DNA from 3 places in the Vibrio panuliri genome. Region 1 is predicted to be linked to each of the others. Evidence: predicted binding sites of a transcription regulator. Region 1 holds the regulator's gene; each other region holds the start of a gene.
The links. The regulator CRP, encoded in region 1, controls carbon source genes, mostly activating them, when cyclic AMP is high. The targets are predictions, from matches to a motif close to TGTGANNNNNNTCACA.
Positions count from the first base shown of each region.

Region 2: the regulator CRP is predicted to act here: its motif matches at 1,368-1,383, upstream of GZK95_RS12390 (CTP synthase).
Region 3: the regulator CRP is predicted to act here: its motif matches at 5,226-5,241, upstream of GZK95_RS06170 (NupC/NupG family nucleoside CNT transporter).

Region 1 covers NZ_AP019654.1:257,464-265,412, reverse strand. Annotated here, with positions in the region: gene GZK95_RS01215 (phosphoribulokinase) at 1-520, shown strand, start outside; gene crp (cAMP-activated global transcriptional regulator CRP) at 751-1,383, shown strand; gene GZK95_RS01205 (DUF1338 domain-containing protein) at 1,536-2,327, opposite strand; gene astD (succinylglutamate-semialdehyde dehydrogenase) at 2,434-3,891, opposite strand; gene astA (arginine N-succinyltransferase) at 3,920-4,945, opposite strand; gene GZK95_RS01190 (aspartate aminotransferase family protein) at 5,082-6,296, opposite strand; gene GZK95_RS01185 (aminodeoxychorismate/anthranilate synthase component II) at 6,771-7,346, opposite strand; gene trpS (tryptophan--tRNA ligase) at 7,505-7,949, opposite strand, start outside.
Region 2 covers NZ_AP019654.1:2,731,214-2,739,162, forward strand. Annotated here, with positions in the region: gene GZK95_RS12390 (CTP synthase) at 1-1,282, opposite strand, end outside; gene mazG (nucleoside triphosphate pyrophosphohydrolase) at 1,481-2,287, opposite strand; gene relA (GTP diphosphokinase) at 2,786-5,005, opposite strand; gene rlmD (23S rRNA (uracil(1939)-C(5))-methyltransferase RlmD) at 5,089-6,408, opposite strand; gene barA (two-component sensor histidine kinase BarA) at 6,604-7,949, shown strand, end outside.
Region 3 covers NZ_AP019654.1:1,352,523-1,360,471, reverse strand. Annotated here, with positions in the region: gene GZK95_RS06185 (sigma-54-dependent transcriptional regulator) at 1-1,200, opposite strand, end outside; gene GZK95_RS06180 (sensor histidine kinase) at 1,163-2,905, opposite strand; gene GZK95_RS06175 (DUF2301 domain-containing membrane protein) at 3,157-3,705, shown strand; gene GZK95_RS06170 (NupC/NupG family nucleoside CNT transporter) at 3,767-4,975, opposite strand; gene GZK95_RS06165 (glucosaminidase domain-containing protein) at 5,426-6,337, shown strand; gene fdhF (formate dehydrogenase subunit alpha) at 6,419-7,949, opposite strand, start outside.

The DNA.
Region 1 (7,949 bases):
GCAGGAGCTTCCTGAAAATAGCGACGTCTTGTTTTATGAAGGCTTACACGGCGGTGTCGTCGATGGGGATGTTAATGTTGCCCATCATGTTGATTTTCTGATTGGCATGGTTCCCATTGTTAACCTAGAGTGGATTCAGAAATTTGTTCGCGATACGCGAGATCGCGGCCACTCACGTGAAGCGGTAATGGACTCTATCGTTCGCTCAATGGATGACTACCTCAATTACATAACGCCGCAGTTTTCACGTACCCATATCAACTTCCAACGTGTGCCTACCGTCGACACATCCAACCCACTGGATGCCAAAGGCATCCCAAGTTTGGATGAGAGCTTTGTGGTGATTCGTCTACGAGGGTTCAAAAATGTCGATTACCCATACCTGCTCGCTATGATTGATGGCTCATTTATGTCTCGCCACAATACCCTAGTCGTACCTGGCGGAAAAATGAGTTTTGCCATGGAACTGATCGTCAGACCGATTCTTCAGCAGCTAATTGAAACGGGCAAAATTGGCTAAATAACAGCGTTAGAACACGATTACTTTTCATACCGTGATCATGTGCACGTTTTCACTTATAAAATAGCAGCGAGTACCCTATTAAAATCAAGAAATCATTCTAGAAAAAGGATACTATTTGAAACCGAAACACAAGATAGCTTGCAGCACTGAGAAAGTGCTCTTATCCTAGTTATCCCGATTTTGGACATGGAAAGCGCAAGCGTACCCTGCAGAGGAAGTGAGATATTATGGTTCTAGGTAAACCTCAAACCGATCCAACATTAGAGTGGTTCCTTTCACACTGTCATATTCATAAGTACCCATCAAAAAGCACGCTAATTCATGCGGGCGAAAAAGCAGAAACGTTGTACTACATCGTTAAAGGCTCAGTTGCGGTTCTTATCAAGGACGAAGAAGGTAAGGAAATGATCCTTTCTTACCTAAACCAAGGTGATTTCATCGGGGAGCTTGGTCTATTTGAAGAAGACCAAGAGCGTACCGCTTGGGTTCGTGCTAAGTCTCCTTGTGAAGTGGCTGAAATTTCATTTAAGAAATTCCGTCAACTGATTCAAGTAAACCCAGACATTCTTATGCGTCTGTCTTCTCAGATGGCTCGTCGTCTACAAGTGACTAGCCAAAAAGTAGGTGACCTAGCATTCCTAGATGTAACTGGTCGTATCGCTCAAACGCTACTTAACCTAGCGAAGCAACCTGACGCGATGACGCACCCAGACGGCATGCAAATCAAGATCACTCGCCAAGAAATCGGTCAAATCGTGGGTTGCTCACGTGAAACCGTTGGTCGTATCTTGAAGATGCTTGAAGAGCAGAACCTAATCTCTGCTCACGGTAAGACTATCGTTGTGTACGGCACTCGCTAATTCACACGAATTGAACGAGTAAAATTGCTAAAGCCACCTTCGGGTGGCTTTTTCTTTACTTGAGAGTTGAGAAACGAGATTGTAGAGCCGAGACGCCCCCCCCTCTCTATTCTCTATTCTCTATTCTCTATTCTCAAACGAAGTCCCTTCGTTTATGAGTTGGTACTCTCAAAGATCTTATCGGCTGAAGCGGCGACAAAACCTGAATATAGCTCTCCATTGCTCATTGGGTAGCGTTTGGCAAATTCATAAAAACCACCGGGGATCAGCGCAACACCATCATCAAAGTCAACTTGCACCTTGTCTGCCATGGTAGAAGATTGCTCAAGTAAGAGTTGAGGAGACCCTTTGACTTCACCACCAGATTGATTAATCACAAAACCCGAGGCTTTGAGGTAATCATTCACCTGCTGTACTTGCTCAAACTGATTGAGTTGATTCACGCTCACCGTAAAGTGATTAGCGCCATAACCATGTGCCGCTAACCAAGCTGCATATTCACTTTCCTGCGCAAGCTGTTGATATTGTTCATGAGTCAACGGCCAAGGTCGCCCGGAATACAAAAACTCAACGCTTTGTGTCTCCTCTCGGTCTACTTGCGAGACCAACTGTTGCACTATCGCCTGCAACTCAGTCGAACACTCCTCTACTTTTAACTGACTAATAAATACTTTCGGTAAGTTTGGGTCTGAGTGTTGGTAATGTTTAGCGACCAATTTTTTCGCTTCAAATAGATAGTCTCCCGCTTCTTGATAACCGAGAGCTAAAAATGGTTGAGCCAATACCTCCATTGTCACTGGCGGTAAATTAAAGGTGCGCAGGGCAATATGGTCATTGATTAGTGGCTCATCTTCTTGCAGTAACTTGTGGACGTTGCCCGCAGAAGGACAAAGGCGCGAGGTGTAATCCTCCCAAAGCAACTGGAACAACCTATCTGGCGTCATAACGCCTCCTTGTCTCTGTGTAGGGGATGTTTCTTTGTTGTTACTGATAGTCTAGTGCAAGAACGAGGTCACCAAGGTATTATCCTGTGTGACCTAGCTATGCTTTTTACATTGTTATACCCGGTGTCAGCGTTTCCGGTAGCAAGGTTTGGGCACCTTCCATTGATGCCATGGGATAAGCGCAGTAATCAGCGGCGTAAAATGCACTGGGGCGTAAGTTACCTGAAGCTCCTGGTCCCCCAAAAGGCGCATCTCCACTCGCCCCTGTTAACTGACGATTTCGGTTCACGATACCTGCTCGAATATGCTCAACAAAATAGTCCCACTCGCGATCTTCAGTCGAGACTAATCCTGCAGATAGCCCAAAGCGTGTCTCGTTGGCTAGCGCGACTGCTTGCTCAAGACCTTGATAACGAACCACTTGTAGTAAAGGACCGAAGTATTCTTCATCCGGCAACTGTTCAATAGCGGTGACATCAATAATCCCCGGAGTCACAAAAGCCGCCTTCGCTACTTTTGCCTCTATTAAGCTTTCGCCACCTAATGATTGAAGCGCTTTTTGCGCAGTGATGATCGCTTGTGCGGCAACTTGACTAATTTGGGGGCCCATAAATGGCGCGGGTTCTGCAAAAGGCTGATCCACTTTAATCTGATAAGTCGCCTCTACCAACCTGACAAGAAGTTGATCACCTTTATCCCCAAAGGGAACATAGAGTCGACGCGCGCAGGTACAACGCTGCCCCGCGCTGATAAACGCTGATTGAATAATGGTATAGACTGTTGCATCCAGCTCTCCGTAGTGTTCTGAAATCACCATCGGATTATTGCCACCCATCTCTAACGCCAGCATTTTCTCTGGCTGACCCGCAAATTGACGATGCAGTAACTGCCCTGTATTCGCACTGCCCGTAAACAAAAGCCCATCAATGCCTTTTGACTCAGCCAGTGCAATCCCAGTCTCTTTTGCGCCTTGCACTAAGTTAATAACCCCATTAGGCAAACCTGCTCTTTGCCACAATTTCATGACTATCTCACCAGTCCATGGCGTTTGCTCAGAAGGTTTAAAAACCACCGTATTACCAGCAAGTAGCGCTGGCACAATGTGACCATTTGGCAAGTGAGCAGGAAAGTTATATGGACCGAACACGGCAAGAACACCCAATGGTCGGTGACGGAGCACAACTTGATTACCCGCCACCTCGCGCTGAGACTCTCCGGTACGTTGATGATAGGCGCGAATCGACAGCGCGATTTTTCCCGCCACTGCCGCTGCTTCCGTTCGCGTCTCCCACAAAGGCTTGCCCGTTTCTTTGGCTATCACCTCAGCGAGTTGTTCACTGTTCGCTTTCACAAGATCTGCAAAGCGCAAAATGATCGCTTCACGCTCAGCAAAGCTCTGTTTTTTCCACGAAAGAAAGGCGCTGCGAGCGGCTAAAACCGCCTCTTCCACTTGTGGTTTCGTCGCACAATGACTTTGCCAAACCACCTCACCACTGTACGGCGTAATCGATTCTATCGCCGCACCTAAACCTTCAACCCATTGACCCGCAATCCACTGTGTCATGTGAAACCTTCCTTTGATAGCGATCCGATTAACGTTGTTGCACCAACATGCGCACATACTCGCCGTGCTCAACCTGCAATGCTTCGGCGACCTCTGGAGCTAAAATCACAGACTCTGTGGCTTGATCATAAGCCGCTTTTGCTGCGACGGCTCTGAACTGCTCGAATGAGGTATTGCTGATCAGGTAGTCTTTATTGCTGGTGTGCTCACTTATCGCGACCTTCGCTCGAAATGAATGACGTACTGACTCTATATTGCGAAGATCACACTCTACCGTCGGCCCGCCATCGAAAATATCGACGTAATTTCGACAAGTAAAACCTTCATTTTCGAGTAGGCTAAGCGCTGGTTTGGTGTTTTCGTGCACCTGTCCAATCACCTCTTGCGCTTCTTTACTTAGTAAATTGATGTAGATAGGCAACTTAGGCATTAGGTCTGCGATAAAACCTTTCTTACCAATCCCAGTAAGATAGTCCGCCATAGTAAAATCAATGCTAAAGAAGTTTTCCTGTAGCCATTGCCAAAATGGCGAGTTTCCTTCTTGGTCAGAGACACCACGCATTTCAGCAAACACCGTTTTAGAGAAGCGGTGAGGATGCTCTGCCATCATTAAAAAGCGACACTTAGACATCAGGCGCCCATTCAACCCGCCTCGGAATTTCTCGCGTAGGAATAGCGTGCAGATTTCACTACAGCCCGTGTAGTTATTACCAAACGTCAGTAACTTCACCACATTGTTGACACCCAATTTCGGTGATGAGTGAACGATGGTACTGATGTGATAGGAGTAAAACGGCACGTCCCAACCAATCGATGCTTCGATACCGGTGCAACCCGCCACCTCGCCGCTATCACTATCGAAACCAACCATCAGATACCCTTCATCCCCGGGCTCTGTGACATTCGATTTCGAGAAACTGTACTCGGAATGGGTAATGCGGTTAGTCAACAGCTCTTGATTAACCGGAAGAGAAGTAAAACCATGACCAGATTCAACCGCACAAGTATGCAATGAATCGTAATCAGACATAGAGATAGGACGAACAACCAGCATCGAAATTCCCTCCTGATACTGATACCTGCACCATGTTTGAGCTGGCTGAAAACTGCCGCCTTCTGCTCACCAAAGATGTTTTCAAGTGCAAGTACAACAAGGCAAAGCTGACGCTTCACCTTGTGTGATGTTTTAATTATCTTGTTAATGTCGCCAGTGCGTTATCCAACTTTTCTAGACCTTGGGCGATTTCTTGTTGGCTAATCACTAACGATGGTGCAAAACGTACAACATTTGCCCCTGCGACAAGTACCATTAATCCTTCTTTTCCTGCCGCTAGTAAAATGTCACGAGCTCGACCTTGCCATTCTTGATTGAGTGCAGCGCCAAGTAGTAAACCTTTACCACGAATCTCACTAAATATTTGGTACTTAGCGTTGATTTTCTCCAAACCATCGCGGAAAAGCGCTTCACGCTCTTTGACGCCTGCTAACGTTTGAGGGTCACTAATCACGTCAACAACCGCTTCCGCCACCGCACATGCTAATGGATTACCACCATACGTTGAGCCATGCGTGCCCACCTTCATGTGCTGGGCAAGCTCATCTGTTGTTAGCATCGCGCCAATAGGAAAACCGCCCCCCAGTGATTTGGCGGTACTGAGAATGTCAGGAGTAATTCCCAAGCCTTGATACGCATAAAAATCGCCTGTGCGTCCATTACCCGTCTGAACTTCATCAAATATCAACAACGCATTATGCTTATCACAGAGCTCTCGCACCGTTTGGATGAACTCATCCGTCGGGGAAATAATCCCACCTTCCCCTTGTAATGGTTCCATCATAATTGCACAGGTGCGATCGGAAATATGAGCTCGCAATGCTTCAACGTCGTTGTACTCTAAATGAGTAATATCGCCGGGTTTGGGGCCAAAACCATCGGAGTAAGCGGCTTGTCCCCCCACCGTGACCGTAAAGAAAGTACGCCCATGAAAACCTTGCTTAAAGGCGATAATCTCAGACTTCTCTGGTCCATAGGTATCGGCAGCGTATCGACGAGCGAGTTTTAAAGCCGCTTCGTTAGCTTCTGCTCCTGAGTTAGCAAAAAAGACTTTGTCGGCAAAACAGAGTTGTGTCAGTTTCTTTGCCAAGCGCAATGCTGGCTCATTGGTCATAACGTTACTCAGATGCCAAAGTTTCTGGCCCTGCTCGGTTAACGCTTTAACCATGACTGGATGACAATGGCCTAAGCAACTTACCGCAATACCACCAGCAAAATCGATATATTCGTTTCCGTCTTGATCCCAGACTCGTGAGCCCTCACCTTTGACAGGAATCATTTCCATCGGGCTGTAACAAGGCACCATCACCTCATCAAACAGCTCGCGTTGTACATTTATTTCTACCGCCATCGCACATTCCCTCTCGATACCGCATGCCAATGCAGGTTATGTATCCTTACAATCAACTATATCCAAGTAACCCGAGATCCTCGGTTATAAGTATAGAAACAATTTTTTGTGTTACGTATCCACTGACACGGCATTTTATTTACATTTAATTAACTATTACAATAGTGTTTTGTGCTGTTTATGCCGACGCAAGTACCCCAAGCAAACAACCACATGACTATTTATGCATCATTTAAGTACTTTTATGAAGCAATTAATAGTTAAGATTGGTATAAGTTAAGGTTTAGGATAGAGATTAGTGCCAATAAAGCAGAGAAAAATAGTGTACATCGATAAGATAGGAAGAAAGCAACTAGACGAGAGCTTCAACGAATACTTTCTCATTTAATATCAACAAAAGATCGATGTAAAACAAATGTTACAAATAGTGATCTTTGTCGAGTTTAAGCACAAAAAAAGTGCGACGGAAGTTTATCAAGAAAGAAAGTTCGCCAATAGCTGATGACCTTGCTCGGTTTTTATCGACTCAGGGTGAAATTGCACAGCATGAATCGGCAAAGTTTTATGCTGATAGCCCATGATTTCATCCATCGAACCATCCTCTAGCTCAGTCCAAGCCGTCAGTTCAAAGCAATCAGGTAACGTGCCATTTTTAACAACAAGGGAGTGATAACGCGTAACAGTTAGCGGGTTATTTAGCCCCCTAAATACACTTGTCCCTGTATGGCGAATCGGTGAGGTTTTACCATGCATAACACGACGAGCGCGCACCACTTCGCCGCCAAACACTTGGGCGATCGCTTGGTGACCAAGGCACACCCCCAGAATCGGCAACTTACCGGCAAAATGCTCTATTGCTTCAAGTGAAATACCCGCCTCATTCGGTGTACAAGGCCCAGGGGAAATGACTAAATGAGTTGGCTCAAGCGCTTCTATCGCTTGAATATCAATCTGATCATTGCGTACCACCTGCACTTCCACACCCAACTCACAAAAGTATTGGTATAGGTTGTAGGTAAACGAATCGTAATTATCAATGATCAGTAACATGACAGACAAACAGCTCAATAATCAATCTTAGTTGGGGCGAGTATTGTGCAATAGTGCGCCACAAAGGCAAGTAAAAGTTTATTTTTCCTTCCCTGAAGAGTTACAAGCGCAACAAAAAAGGCCAGCATCATGCTGACCTTCTTATCGTGATTCATTGACTATGGACGGCCAACAAAACCTACCGCTTGGTATACTTTCGCCAATGTTTCAGCTGCGCGAGCCGATGCTTTTTCCGCGCCTTGCTTCATGACTTGGTCCATGTAAGCACGATCAGCACGAATACGGTGATACTCAGCTTGAATTGGCTCCAGCATCGCAACTAATGCTTCACCGACATCTTTCTTAAACGGTCCATACATCTCTACACCTTGGTATTTCGCTTCGATTTCTTCAAAGCTCATACCGGTTGCTGCCGAGTAAAGACCCATTAAGTTAGAGATACCCGCTTTGTTATCCCAATCGTGAGCGATACGAGGCGGTGTTTCAGTATCAGTTTGCGCCTTGTTGATCTTTTTAATGATCGACTTCGGATCTTCCAATAGCGTGATCACGTTCTTACGGTTGTCATCAGACTTAGACATCTTCTTAGTCGCATCCTGAAGG
Region 2 (7,949 bases), 760 kb from region 1:
CTTCAACGTTACCATCTGCATCAACCCATTCTGTGATCAAGCCTACCACAGGGTACTTAGTCTCTTTGTTAAATTCTGTTGAATGTGCACCTTCCATGCCTGCTACATTACGTGCGTATTCAATCAGTGCAACTTGCATACCTAGACAAATACCAAGGTAAGGAACTTTATTCTCACGTGCGTATTGCGCTGCAAGGATCTTACCTTCGATACCACGGTCACCAAAACCGCCAGGTACTAGGATTGCGTCTAGACCTTCAAGAAGTTCGACACCTTTAGTCTCGACATCTTGAGAGTCTACGTACTTAATAGTGACGCTTAGACGATTTTTCAAGCCCGCATGTTTAAGTGCTTCGTTTACTGACTTGTAAGCATCTGGTAATTCGATGTATTTACCTACCATACCGATGGTTACTTCGCCAGTTGGGTTCGCTTCTTCATAGATTACTTGTTCCCACTCAGAAAGGTCGGCTTCTGGTGCAGTAATACCAAAACGAGAACATACTAGGTCATCAAGACCTTGGGCGCGAATTAGTTGAGGGATCTTGTAGATAGAATCTACGTCCTTCATAGAGATTACCGCTTTCTCAGGAACGTTACAGAATAGCGCAATCTTCTTACGCTCGTTCGCTGGGATCATACGATCGCTGCGGCAAACTAGGATATCTGGTTGGATACCGATTGAAAGCAGCTCTTTTACAGAGTGCTGAGTCGGTTTCGTTTTCACTTCACCTGCAGCTGCAAGGTAAGGAACGAGAGTTAGGTGCATGAACATTGCACGTTCACGGCCGATTTCAACTGCTAGCTGACGAATCGCTTCCATAAATGGTAGTGACTCGATATCACCTACCGTACCACCAACTTCAACGATCGCGATGTCATGACCTTGAGAGCCATTGATCACACGGTCTTTGATTGCATTTGTGATATGAGGGATAACTTGAATCGTTGCACCAAGGTAGTCACCACGACGCTCTTTAGCTAGAACGTCTGAGTAAACACGACCTGCGGTAAAGTTATTACGCTTAGTCATCTTAGTGCGGATGAATCGCTCGTAGTGACCAAGGTCTAGGTCTGTCTCTGCGCCGTCTTCTGTTACAAACACTTCACCATGTTGAGTTGGGCTCATAGTGCCTGGGTCAACGTTGATGTAAGGGTCAAGCTTCATCATAGTCACTTTAAGACCGCGAGCTTCAAGAATAGCTGCAAGAGATGCTGCTGCAATACCTTTACCTAGAGAGGATACAACCCCGCCAGTAACAAAAATGTAATTTGTCGTCATGTTTAACCTGAAATTGGTTGAATGAGGGAAAATGGATTTCTTCTGGACGGGATGTAAATATACCAGAAGCCCCTTACCGCCACAACGTGAAATCTATCACACCACGATTAATTATTTTTTGCTTCAAATCAAACTGAATGATTCAGATTAATTAAACTTGTAAATAGGATGAGTCAAATTTATCCCAAATACACCTAATTACATCATAATACTGCGTTCATCTTGTTTAACTTGTTGCCAAAATTGCTCCAATTCATCCAAAGTGCAGTCAGCTAAAACCCTGCCTGCTTGAGAAACTTTTTGCTCAACAGCAGCAAAACGGCGCGCAAATTTTAGATTTGCTTTAGCTAGCGCCACTTCGGGGTTAGCTTCTAAATGGCGAGCAAGATTGACGACCGCGAACATTAAATCGCCGAGTTCCAGCTCAATGTTCTCTTGTTTGCAATCGGCCAGCATCGATTCTTCAAGTACTTCATCAAGTTCTTCACGTACTTTTTCGACCACCGGACCGATGGAATCCCAATCAAATCCATAGCGCGCACATTTTTTCTGCATTTTTGTGGCACGTAATAATGCAGGTAGAGAATTTGGTATTGAGTCTAGAATACTTTGCTCAGTTTTGCCTGCTTGCGCTTTCTCTTTTGCTTTTTCGGCTTCCCAGTTGGCATTGATAGCTTCATCAGATTCAAACTCAACCTGAGAGAAAACATGTGGGTGACGACGAGTGAGCTTTTCATTGACCGTTTCCACCACATCAGAAAATTCGAATAGCCCTTGCTCTTTGGCAAGTTGGCTGTAAAAAATCACCTGAAACAGCAAATCACCCAGTTCCTCTTTTAAGTTCGGCCAATCTTGATTGTGAATCGCATCCACCACTTCATAAGTCTCTTCAAGAGTATGGGGAACAATTGTGTCAAAGGTCTGTTTGCGATCCCAAGGGCAGCCTTTTTGCGGATCACGCAGAGTGGCCATAATCTGTTCTAACTGTTCAATTGGATGACTCATTACCTTTCTCCTCTGCCCACCTCTCATGGCAAGCAGCTAATAAACAAAAAGGTGAGCAGCACAAACCACTCACCTTGAAATTTTTGTCTCACGCCGAGTTTGGAGTGACATTCTTGTTAAAAGCGAGATTCCCTATCACGTTCGTTCCTCACTGTAGGGAATGACAATATTTGGGCTCTCGCGTTTACCATCTAGCTCCTCACTCGTCCTTGAACTTTTCTAAGTAGTTGGCTGTTGGCTCTAGGCGGCGAGTTGATGTCGACTCCTGTCCACTATGTGATGGAGCGAAATCAACGAAGACAACAACGAGATACAGCCAAATAACCTAAACGCTTTTGCTAAGCAGTGGCTGTTAGCTCGCACAGTACAACGTTTCGCTATAGATTTGGCGTCGTAGCTAGGCAGCCAGTAAAAATATGCTCCTGAACATAGACTACTATGTGATGGAGATATTTTTATGCAGCTAACACCGCTACGACGTCAAAGATGACGCGAAAATTAGCCGAGGCGTTTAACTAGCATCACATCTCTTATCTGCTCAACGCGACTAATCAACCTATTCACCACTTCAACCGTGGTCACTTCTAGGTCAAAGTCTAGAATCGATAGCTGATTGCGGTAGTCCACTCGGCTCTTCATGCTATTGACTTTGACTTTTTCATTGGCAAATAGAGTGGTGATTTCTTTTAGCAAACCACTGCGCTCCATCGCTTCTACTCGTAGCGTTAGCGAATACGTACCGGCAAAGCCACTTCCCCAGACTGTATCGATTATACGTTCTGGGGCATGGTGACGAAGCTCTTCGAGCTGCTCACAATCGGCACGATGGACTGAAATGCCACGACCTTGTGTGATATAGCCTTTGATTTCATCACCTGGGATCGGCTGGCAACAGCGAGCAAGATGGGTCATCAGGTTATCGACGCCTTCGACAACGACGGCATCTTTATTCGGTCGACTTGGTGCTGATGGCTTGCTTTCCGCCTCTAGTAGTTTTTCTAGCGCTTGCTGATCTTCTTCTTCAGCGGTCGGTTTATTGACCAATGCATTGATATGGTTAATGATTTGGTTGATACGCAAATCACCACTACCAATCCCGACAAACAGCTCGTCTGAAGTATTCATATTGAAACGCTTGAGCGCGTATTGCTCAGCATCTTTTAGGGTTGCACCGATCTTCGCTAGCTCGTGCTCTAGTATTTCGCGTCCTGCTTCAAGGTTTTTCTCTCGGCTTTGTTTGCGGAACCAAGCGTTGATTTTGGCACGAGCACGACCTGAGGTAACAAACCCGGTCGATGGATTTAACCAGTCACGTGATGGGTTTGGCTCTTTTTGGGTGATGATTTCAACTTGATCGCCCATTTGCAACTTGTGGGTAAATGGCACGATACGCCCGCCCACTTTGGCACCGATACAGCGGTGCCCCACCATTGAGTGAATATGGTAGGCAAAATCGAGCGGTGTTGCGCCCATTGGCAAGTCAACCACATCACCACGTGGGGTAAAGGCATAGACGCGATCATCAAAGACTTGGCTACGGACTTCGTCCAGCATCTCGCCTGAATCCGACATCTCTTCTTGCCAATCAAGCAGTTTACGTAGCCAAGTAATTTTCTCATCGTAACCGCTGCGACCACTGCCGCCTTCTTTGTACTTCCAGTGTGCCGCAACCCCGAGCTCAGAGTCTTCGTGCATCTGTTTGGTACGAATTTGGATCTCGATGGTCTTGCCTTCTGGACCAAGAATCACTGTATGGATAGATTGGTAACCATTCGGTTTTGGGTTGGCAACGTAGTCGTCAAACTCACTCGGTAAATGCTTATATTTGGTGTGTACAACACCGAGGGCTGCATAACAATCTTGCAGTTTATCAGCAATAATCCGCACCGCGCGCACGTCGAAAAGCTCATCAAACTCTAAGCCTTTTTTCTGCATTTTGCGCCAAATACTGTAGATGTGTTTCGGTCGCCCACTCACATCAGCATTGATGGCTGAGACTTTCATCTCTTTAAGCAGGTCATCAACAAAATCTTTAATATACTGCTCACGCACAATGCGGCGCTCTGACAGTTGCTTCGCGATTTGCTTATAGGTGTCAGGTTGTTGATAGCGGAAAGCGTAGTCTTCGATTTCCCATTTAAGCTGACCAATGCCAAGACGGTTGGCTAATGGCGCATAAATGTTGGCGCACTCTTTAGCTACAGCACGGCGCACTTCATCCGGCGCTTTTTTCACTTCAATTAGATTACAGATACGCTCAGCCAGTTTGATGACCACGCAACGGAAATCATCCACCATCGCAAGTAACATGCGGCGCACATTATCTACTTGCGCAGACGCAGCACTTCCCTCTAGGGTCACGTTTAGTTGCCCCAATGCCGCCATCTCTTCGACACCATCAATCAGCTTGATGATCTCTTTGCTGAAATCTTCCTCGAGTTTCTCGCGCTGCAAAGCCCCACTGGAAACTAATGGAAATAGTAACGCCGCGATTAACGTGGGTTTATCCATTGAGAGCGTGATCAGGATTTCAATCATCTCTCGACCACGCCACAGCAACAATGGTGCATTGTCGTTACCTTGCAGGTAACTTTCACACTGATGATAAACTTGTGTTAAGCGCTGAGCAGTTTGAGGTTCCTGCTTTAAACTAGTAATCCACTTATCTAGTTCAAACTGTTCATCTTGATTTAAATGCGCGCTTCTTACCGCAACCATCTTTCTTCGTCCTAGTTGTTATTTTTATTTACCGACTAACCTTGTCTTATAGGCTATAAAACCTATCGTTAGTTCAACTTTTCCTAGCGCATGACAAATAGTGCCATTGACTCAAGGTGCCCCGTATGCGGGAACATATCTAGCATACCAAGCTTTTCTAACTGGTAGCCTTGTTCTAACAGGCTTTGGCTATCTCGGGCAAGCGTTGCTGGGTTACAAGAAACATAGACAACCCGCTGAGCGCCCAATCCTGCTAGTTGGTCTACTATACCACTCGCACCCGCTCTAGCTGGATCGAGCAGTATCTTATCAAATTTTTCACTAGCCCATGGTTGAGATGACATATCTTGTTCCAAATTTGCTTGATAGAACGATACATTATCGATCTGATTCAAACGGGCATTTTCACTGGCTTTCACTACCATGGCATCGACGCCTTCCACGCCAATCACCGATTTAGCCAGCTGCGCCATAGGTAAACTGAAGTTACCTAAACCACAGAACAGATCAAGCACATGATCCGCTTTGCTTAACTCAAGCCATGCTAATGCTTGCGCAACCATTTTTTGGTTCACGGTCTGATTGACTTGAATAAAGTTGTTCGGCGCAAATGGAATCTTAGTTCCTGTCTCTAAATAGTGCGCCTCTTCGCCAACCACCAAATCCAGTTGCTCGGCTTGCGGCATCAAATAAAGCGTTGCTTGGTGCTGTTTGGCAAAACTCTCTAGCTGTTGCTGTTCTTTACTGGTCAAAGGCTTGAGATGACGCAACACCATCACTTTGGTGTTATCACCTTTGACTAACTCCACATGACCAATTGAATCTTGGCGAGTAAAAGTTTGCAGCAATTGATATAGCTCTGGCAGCATCGCATTAAGATCAACGTCAAGTACTGGGCAATCAGTCACTGTCACGATCTGCTTACTCTGCTTGCGGCGAAAACCGAACTGCAGTTGACGCGTTTTCTTATCTAACATCACACTGATGCGAGCACGACGACGGTAACCTAAGCTTTCACCAGTGATCGGAGCACTCAGCTCAAGCGTCTGTCCTGAAAATTTACGCATTAATCCAGACAGAGCTTGTTGTTTATATTGCAGTTGAGCGGGCTCTTCAAGGTGTTGAAGGTTGCAACCTCCGCACTGATGATAATGACGGCAAAATGGCTGAACTCGCTCTTTGCTTGGCGTTTGCACCTTAATCAAATTTGCTTTTGCAAACTTACTCTTTGACTCGGTCAGTTGCACCAAAACTTGCTCTGTTGGCAGCGCTCCTTCGATAAACATAGGTTTGCCTGATTGAAAAGCAATACCTACACCTTGGTGATCGAGTTTTTCCACCTTAACGGATTGGTGTTTAGTATCTAATTGAGTTTTCTTCTTCGGTTGGAAAAAACGCGCCATGCTCTGTGCCTGTAGTGAATAACTTGATTTGCTCCTCAGACGTCACCTTTTCACGCCTGAGTCATTGTTTGTGCCGCTTGGGTTGATTATGCTTATCGTTTTGACGGCCTGTTTGGTTCCTATTGCGCAAATATGACTGCAATGAACCAAGCTGTGCTTATTTTCCCATATCCACACCACGATGTTTAGACAATAATGACCAGATATGGCTTACGCGCCCGCGTTATTACTCTTACTTTAGCGCCAACCCTTATCATTGGCTTACTTCTGAGTGCGATTTTTTCTTTTAACCGTTACCATGATTTGGAAAAACAGGTTATCAACTCAGGCTTGAGTATTATCGAACCATTGGCCATTGCCAGTGAAGATGGTTTAAAAAATAATAGCCGCGAGTCGGTGCGCCGCATCATTAGCTACGCCCACCGTAAAAACTCTAAGTTTGTCCGCAGTATCGCGGTATTTGATTACAACCACGAACTATTTGTTACCTCAAACTTTCATCCTAGTTTTGAGTCGCTAACCTTCCCGCGAAATGAACCGATCCCTTTGTTGGTGACATCAAACCTCAGAGACAATACCTTGGTGCTTCGTGCGCCGATTATCAGTGAGTCAGGTATTTTGTCGAGCCCACGAGGAAAAGAGAATAATCCAGCACTGGGTTATATTTCCGTCGAGGTCGACCTTTCGTCTCTACGCCTGCAGCAATACCAAGAGATTTTCTCCTCATTCCTCGTTTTGCTTACAGGTTTAGGGCTGTCGGCGTTCTTTGCCTTGCGCTTAATGCATGATGTGACGCGCCCAATTCGCCATATGAAAAATATGGTCGATCGCATCAGACGCGGTCACCTTGATGTGCGTATCGAAGGAAAAATGCATGGTGAGCTAGACCAACTCAAAAATGGTATCAACGCCATGGCCGTCTCTCTGTCGGAATACCATGTTGAGATGCAACACAGTATCGATCAGGCGACCTCAGACTTACGTGAAACTCTCGAACAGCTCGAAATTCAAAACGTTGAGTTGGATATCGCCAAAAAGCGCGCTCAAGAAGCGGCTCGAGTTAAATCTGAGTTTCTTGCCAACATGTCACATGAGCTTCGCACACCGCTCAACGGGGTCATTGGCTTTACCCGCCAAATGCTCAAAACCCAGCTGACCAATAGCCAAGCGGATTATCTACAGACCATTGAAAAGTCGGCGAACAACTTACTGACAATCATCAACGACATCCTCGATTTCTCTAAACTAGAAGCCGGTAAACTGGCGCTTGAGAATATTCCATTTGAATTCCAAGACACTTTGGAAGAAGTGGTGAGTTTGCAGGCCACCAGCGCCCATGAAAAAGGCTTAGAGATCACCTTAAAGATCGATCCTAAAGTTCCGAGAGGCGTGGTGGGTGACCCATTACGCATTCAACAAGTTTTAACCAATCTAGTCGGAAACTCGATTAAGTTTACCGAACGAGGCAATATCGATATTAGCGTCGAGCTACGCTCACAAAAAGATGACCTGATTGAGCTGCAATTTATGGTGCGAGACAC
Region 3 (7,949 bases), 1.1 Mb from region 1:
ACTATTTGCGCCATAGAATCCTGACGACGAAGACGCCGTTTGCAGGGTATTAAACTCACTCGGCAACTTATCGCACTCTATTTCCGTTCCGCTGTATAACACAGATAGCCGTTCAACTAAGTTTTTGAGCTCTCGAATGTTACCCGGCCAACGGTACGCACTAAGGCAAGCGATACTCGCGGTTGAAAAACGAATCTGTGCGCCATCAACCGCAAACTGATGGGCGAAGTGATCAAGTAATAACGGAATATCTTGCGCTCGTTGCGACAATGATGGGAGCATCAGTGGCATCACATTGAGGCGATAGTATAGATCGGCGCGAAAACGCCCTTCTTCTACCGCGCTAGCCAGATTACAGTTGGTCGCCGCAATCACTCGGACATTGGCTTGCTTCTCTGTTGTCGAACCAACAGCACGATAACGCTGACTCTCGAGAAACGAGAGGAGCTTAGCTTGCAGAGCGAGAGGAAGCTCTCCTACCTCGTCAAGAAACAACGTTCCGCCATTCGCGACATCGATCAGTCCCGCACGAGATTTGCTTGCTCCGGTAAATGCGCCCTTTTCAACGCCAAACAGCTCAGACTCAAGCAAACTTTCTGGAAGCGCTGCGCAATTGAGCTCGATAAATGCTCTATCGGCCAAAGCACTTTGGCGGTGAATCTCCGCCGCAACCGCCGTTTTACCCGTACCGGATTCACCCAAAAGAAGAATGGTACGAGCTTGGCTTTTCGCGACTAACGCGAGCTCACTGACGAGCTTTTCCATCATTGGCGTTTGACCAATTAAACCTTGGTGATTGACCGCAGAGTTTTGGAAATATTGGCCAAGTTGGTTTTTGAGTAGCGTAATATCAAATGGCTTGGTAATAAAATCCTTCGCGCCTTGCTTAACCGCTTCTACCGCGATTTTTATATCACCGTGGGCTGACATCATTAACACTGCACTATCTGGGAGCATAGTGTTTAAACGTTGTAATGGCTGTAAATCTTCGCCATCCGGTAGTCTGAGATCAAGCAAGACCGCGTTCGGACGAGAGAGTTGAGCCTTACATAACCCTTCTTCCGCACTGTGTGCCACTTCAATATCAAAGTCATTGCAGCGCAAGGCAATTTGCAATGAACGCGTCAATGCAACTTCATCATCAATAATCAAAAGCGTTGGTTTACTTTTTACCGTCGCATTCATCGCAGTTTGATTCACAGACTGACTCCCTATCAAATCTCAACACGGCTTGAGTGCCCTTTAAGGGCTGACTATAAAATTCCAGTTTGGCCTGATTCATTTCTGCCAAACGCTGCGATACAGACAAACCTAAGCCGGTTCCTGTCGTTTTGGTGGTGTAAAATGGTTGATTGATGCTGGCTATCTGTTGCTCTGTCATTCCACAACCTTGATCGCTTACCATCAATGAAACCGTCGACTCGGTCTCTATCACGCTAAGTTGGATGCTACTTTCTGCCTTGGATGCTTCTAATCCATTGATCAGTAGATTCATTAAGATCTGCTGCAATTGGTTTTCATCCGCAAAGACTGATATGTCTGTCTCGACGCTATCATCAAGCACCAATATCACCCCCCGTTCTTGAGCCATCGGTGTCACCAAAGCGCTCATTCGCCGGATTAGTGCCTTTAACGCAACTCGCTGTGTTTGCGGATCCGGTGGGCGCGCGTATTCCAGCAAATTTGAAATCAATTGATTGATGCGCTCAATCTCACCCACCATCAAACTTTGCAGTTCTTGCTCTTCAGCTTTTTGATGCGACAAGGTCTGCACACACACTTTAATTGTCGCCAGTGGATTGCGAATCTCATGAGCAATGCCTGTCGCAAACTCTCCCCAAACGGCTTTGCGTTCCGCCTCTCCTCTAGCCAACATTAATGAATCTAAATGGGAAGTCATACGATTAAACGCCCCTGCTAAGAGCGAAATTTCATCGTGACCAGACACTGGTATTCGGGCAACCGAGTGACCCGCCGAAACAGCATTTGCCGCATCAATTAGGGGGAATACCCGCCGCCTAACTCGCTTGACCAGAAAGTAGAAAAACGTGGTGACCAGCGACAATACCAAGCCCGCCATAAGTAAAACCAAAATCCGCTCGTGTTCTCGATCTAATAACGGCTCATGGCCTGCATTGTTGACGAGTTGCCAATCCCCCGTTAAAGGCTCACGCTCATAACCTTGGTGGCTCATTGCTACGGACCGGCCCAAAGCGTCAAAACAATCGCTTGGCTCTTGTTCTCCAACGCAAAGCAGCGTCTCGTCAAAGCCCCCTGCGGAGAGATATTGCGTTAAGCTCGCCAATCGTAACTGAAATGCTAGATAGCCAACTAACTGCTGGCGCTGTCCTGCTAGGTAAACAGGAGTCGCCAGCAAATACCAAGCGGACTTACCACGTATTGCTGGTTGCGGGCCAATGAGCATCACCTCGCCAAAAGACGTTTTCGGTAAAGATGTCACTGAGAACTGCCCTACTCCCCAGTATGGATAGCCGCTCGCACTTTGACCCGCTAACGCATTAACTAACTGCCAATTTTGATCAAAAAACAGCGCACCATAAATTTCAGCGCGGTCGATATCGAAATGGATCAAGCTAAGTGTTTGGGCAAACTGGCTCGAAGGTAGGGTTGGATTAAATAAACCAGCGATGGCCGGAAGTTCGGATATCGCGGACAAGGCATGGGTATGCTGACGGGTGAAATGGTGGATGCTGTTTTTAACCTGCACTAGGTTCTGCTGCACACGCTCCTTTGCCATATCCGAGACCAATCCAGCGGTCATTCGATCATAAACCACAATGGTTATCAGCAAAGGCAAACTCGCCACTAGCAACGAAAGCACAAAAAAACGGCGAACAAGGCTGTTTTTCCAAAACTTGATCGTTTGTCTACTCGTGTAAGCCATAATGCAATCCAGCAAGGTAAGCCAATATGTCGCCTTATTCGCGGCAATAGAACCACACACTTATTCGTTTAACTTACTTTGTTTACTTATCGTGTGGGACGTGGTTTACCTTATCAAATTATCAACAACTAGTTAACACGACTAACGTCGAACAGCAATTCAAAGAGATGATCGTTTTATTGTGTTAAATCATGGGGTAAATTGATTGCATCCCATATTAGCCGTACCGTTTTCTTAAGGTGGTAGACAACATGGCCAATCCAGAATACCAAGAAAAGCTCGATAGTTTAGACAAACTGAGCGTCTGCTTATATCGCACCGGCATCTCACTGTTTGCAATAGCACTGCTATTTTTAGCATTGAGTTTGAGCTCGCTGTTTAACCTCACTCATACACTTTCGCTTTCGTTACTTATCACTGGCATCGCTGCGGCAATGTGTGCGGCCAACTTACATGTCTACAACAAATGGGTTCGTACCATTATTGTCTGGTCCGCTTGGATTGGTATTTTGCTCATACTCAGTGACCCGCAACAAGGCCGTGTATGGTTATCTCTGGGCTTTTTGTTTATCACTCTATCCGGTCTTGCGCTCAAAGAGTCGTTCTGCTTTAAAGTACTTGGTTTAAAAGTCGTGCCGATTTTGTTGGCAAGCTCGATTGGGCTTTTGTACTTCACTCAAACGATTTACGCGTCCATCTTGCTGGCACTCACCGGCCTCATCGTCGGCTATCTATCTTTCAAAAAATGGCAGATGCCACTCCATTTTGATATTGGAATAAAAGCCAACTACGAAATCTAGAGAGCAAAAAGCCCACTGTTCGAAGTGGGCTTACGCTAATTTCTGCAATGTTGCCTGAAACTTATAGCGCGATAAACAAACCAGCTAAAGCGGCACTCATCATATTGGCTAAGGTTGCTGCGGTCACTGCACGCACACCCAATTTAGCCACTTCGTGACGACGCTCTGGAGCCATAGCACCAATTGAGCCAAGTTGAATCGCAATTGAACCGATGTTAGCAAATCCGCATAGCGCAAAAGTAATGATCACTTGGCTATGAGCAGAAAGAGTTTCTTTAACATTAACGAAATCCAAGAAAGCGACAAACTCGTTGAGAACCGTCTTCTGACCAATCAAAGCCGCCGCAGAAAACACCTCATTCATTGGTACGCCAGCAAATAGTGCCAATGGCGCAAATAGGTAACCCAAAATGGTTTGCAAGGTTAGGTTATCAATACCGACTAGCTCACCAGCGGCTTCAAAACCGGCATTGACCATGGCAATCACACTGACAAAAGCGATCAACATCGTACCCACGGCCACCGCCACACGAACGCCATTCATTGCGCCAGAAGCCAAAGCATCAATAACGTTGCTGTCGGTACTCTTTTCTAACTCAATCTCCCCTTGCGCAGCGGAAGTCTCACGCTCTGGGACCATGATTTTTGCCATAAGCAAACCACCCGGCGCCGCCATAAAACTTGCCGCGATCAAGTATTTCAACTCCACGCCCAGTGCCGCATAGCCGCCAAGTACAGAGCCCGCTACCGATGCCATCCCCCCGACAATAACGGCAAACAGTTCTGAACGTGTCATGTTGGCTAAGAATGGACGCACCACTAAAGACGCTTCGCTCATCGATAAGAAAATGTTACTGGTTGCCGCCAATGATTCAACTTTGGAAGTACCCAGCGCACGCGCGATACCACCACCTATCACAAGGATAAGTTTTTGCATGATGCCCAAGTAGTAAAGCAGAGAAATGATCGCCGAAAGGAAGATAATCAAAGGAAGAACACGAATGGCGAAAATAAAGCTGCCGGTTGCCAATTCACCAAACACAAAGCCAATTCCTTGATCAGCAAATGCAAGTAAACCCGAAACACCGTGACTAATTGAACCGAGTAGTGATTGACCCAAAGGGAAATAGAGAACCAACGCGGCAAAACTCGCTTGTAGCGCGAATGCACCTAAAACGGTACGCCAGTTGATGCTTTTACGACTATCTGAAAGTGCATAGGCGCACGCCAAGATGGCGAAGATGCCTGCCAAGCTATAGATGATTTGCATTAATGTTACCCTGCTATGTATCTGTGCTAAATATCTAAAATTAAGGCGAACCAAAAATCAGACGCGCACAGGTGCAGGCAACATCGCAAAATGTTGTCTTGCCCGTTCGCAGATTGTTGGCCCGTAAACGCTCACAGTTACGCTGGGCCCAGTTCCTTGGGGCAAGTTTCCATTTTGCAGCCGATTGAAAGCCGACTAGGTAAACGTTTACGTACCTAGTCGAGCGCGGAGTATAGTGACTCGGTTTACATGTGACAATGATCACTTTTGTTAAATTTGACTGTTTTTATCCGTTTAATCAAAAAAGCATCAATTACGCTGAAAGTGATGAAAACTTAAAGCGCTAATTTGATCGATGTTTTACGCAATCAATCGATTATTGCTAATGTATAATCAAACGAGATTGATCAATCATTCAACACCGAGTTGGCTCTCACATGGAGAAACAGAATGTCATCATTACGACTTTCTCACCTTGCTACCATCAGCGCACTGGCGCTGTTTTCTTTTACAACCCACGCGAATGACGCTCTGCCATCCTCACCGGATCACATTACACAACCTTATCCCGTTGAACAGATCACCGAGTTGCATTCTGCTAAACAACTTGTCGCCCGATTCGAGCAAGACAATTATGACCTTCAACAGGTTGCCAAAAACCTCCAGCTACCCAGCTACTATGTTGAAAACTTGCCAACTGACCTTAACGCATTGCCAGTAGAGCAGAAAACGACCGGGTTTATTCGCTTACTGCTGCCAACTGTCACAGCGGTAAACAAGCAAATTTTAGCGGTGAGAACTTCGCTCAAGAAATTAGCCCAAAAGCCACAGTCAGACTGGACGCCACAAGAGCAGGCATGGGTTGCGCAGTTAATGGAATCTTACGCTGTAAAATCCAATGATATTGACGAACTGCTGCTGCATGTAGACATCATTCCAGTTGGAATGGTACTTGCGCAAGGCATTGATGAAAGTGGTTGGGGCACCAGCCATTTTGCCATCGAGGGCAATAGCTTATACGGTGAACATCTCCCTGCACACGGGGGCAAGTACCTGACAACGCCGGGTGGGCATGTAAAAGTGGCGGCATTTGATAACTTGTATGCGGGAACCGCAAGTTATATGCATAACCTTAACACCACTGGCGCTTACAAAGAGTTATGGCACCTGCGCAAACAACTGCGCGAGCAAAATAACCTTAACGGTCACCAGTTGGTTGCCGCACTCGCGCACTATTCCACTCGAGGTGAAGCGTATGTAGAGAACCTACGCGCCCTGATTAAGCATCATCAACTTGATAGCTTTGATCATGTTGTGCTGGAGGGTAATCGCAGCGAGCGCATTCGATTTACTCACAAGTGAGAATACCGCGAGCGGTTCGATAAGTAAGTAAAAGGGGCGCAAAACGCGCCCCTTACATTTAGGTATGTTGACCAAAGCACGTTAAGCCATCGCAGGCTCTTGCACTTCCACTCGTACCGCTGCCACTTTGAACTCAGGGATCTTAGCGTGCGGATCGGTTTCGGTCGTCGTCAGTCGGTTAACTGGTGACTCAACAAAGTGGAAAGGAATGAAAATCACCCCTTTTTGAATCCGCTTAGTCACAAAGGCATCTATCTCAATCGAACCTCGTCGGGTTGAAACTTTCAATCGTTGCCCATTACTGATACCTAGCGCCTCGGCATCTTGCACGCTGACCATCGCTCTTGGCCCGGCCAGATTATCTAACCCTTTGGTCTTGCGCGTCATCGTGCCTGTATGGAATTGCTCCAAAATACGCCCCGTTGTTAACACCAAAGGATATTCGTCATCTGGCAATTCGGCAGCATAACGGAACGGCACCCCAACCATCTGGCCTTTGCCCCGCGTAAACTGCGTTTGGTGCATAATACGGGTACCATGAGGGTTGTTTTTATTGCTTGGCCACTGGACACCATTCGGGGTGATATTTTCCCAAAGTAGACCTGCATACTGCGGTGTAACACGCGCAATCTCACTGGTGATATCGGCAACATGTTGATAGTGCCAATCTCCGCCCATTGCATTGGCGATCTGTTGTACAATCCACCAATCTTCTTTTGCCTCTCCTGGCGCTTTTAACGCTGCATTAACCCGTTGAACACGACGTTCAGTATTGGTGAAATGACCAGACTTCTCTGCAAATGAATAAGCCGGTAGCACCACATCCGCATACTGGGCAGTTTCCGTTAAGAAGATATCTTGTACCACAAGGAAATCTAACGCTTCCAACCCTTCAATCACGTGAGCTTGGTTTGGATCGCTCAAGACTGGGTTTTCACCCATCACATACAACCCACGTACCTCGCGATGGCAAGCCGCATGAATGATCTCTGTTAATGTTAGCCCCGGCTCTGATGGTAAATCAGGCGCGTCCCATTCAATTGCAAACTTTTGACGCACCATAGGGTTATACACTTTTTGATAACCTGGGTAGCTATTAGGCAGCGCACCCATATCACACGCCCCCTGCACATTGGATTGTCCGCGTAACGGGTTAATACCACCGCCTTCAATGCCTATGTTGCCGCACAGTAACTGCAAATTGGCAATCGAACGAACATTATCATGGCCTGTCGTGTGCTGGGTGATCCCCATCGAATAGTAAACCGCGGTACGTTTAGCCGTACCTATTGTGCGTGCCATGGCAAAAATATCGTCGGCACTCACGCCGGTAACTAGCTCGACTTTGTCTAACGCGTAAGCTGGCGACATCACCTCTTGTAGGAAGGTATCAAAGCCATCAACACGTTCTTCGATATACTCTTGATCATACCAACCGTTTTTGATGATCTGTTGCATCACCCCATTGAGTAACATTACATCTGTACCAGGACGATGAGCCAAGTACAGCTCAGCATGGTCAACCATATCAACGCGTTTTGGATCCGCCACGATTAGGCGCGCACCATGATGGCGAATTGCCTGTTTAATATGTGATGCAATAATCGGATGC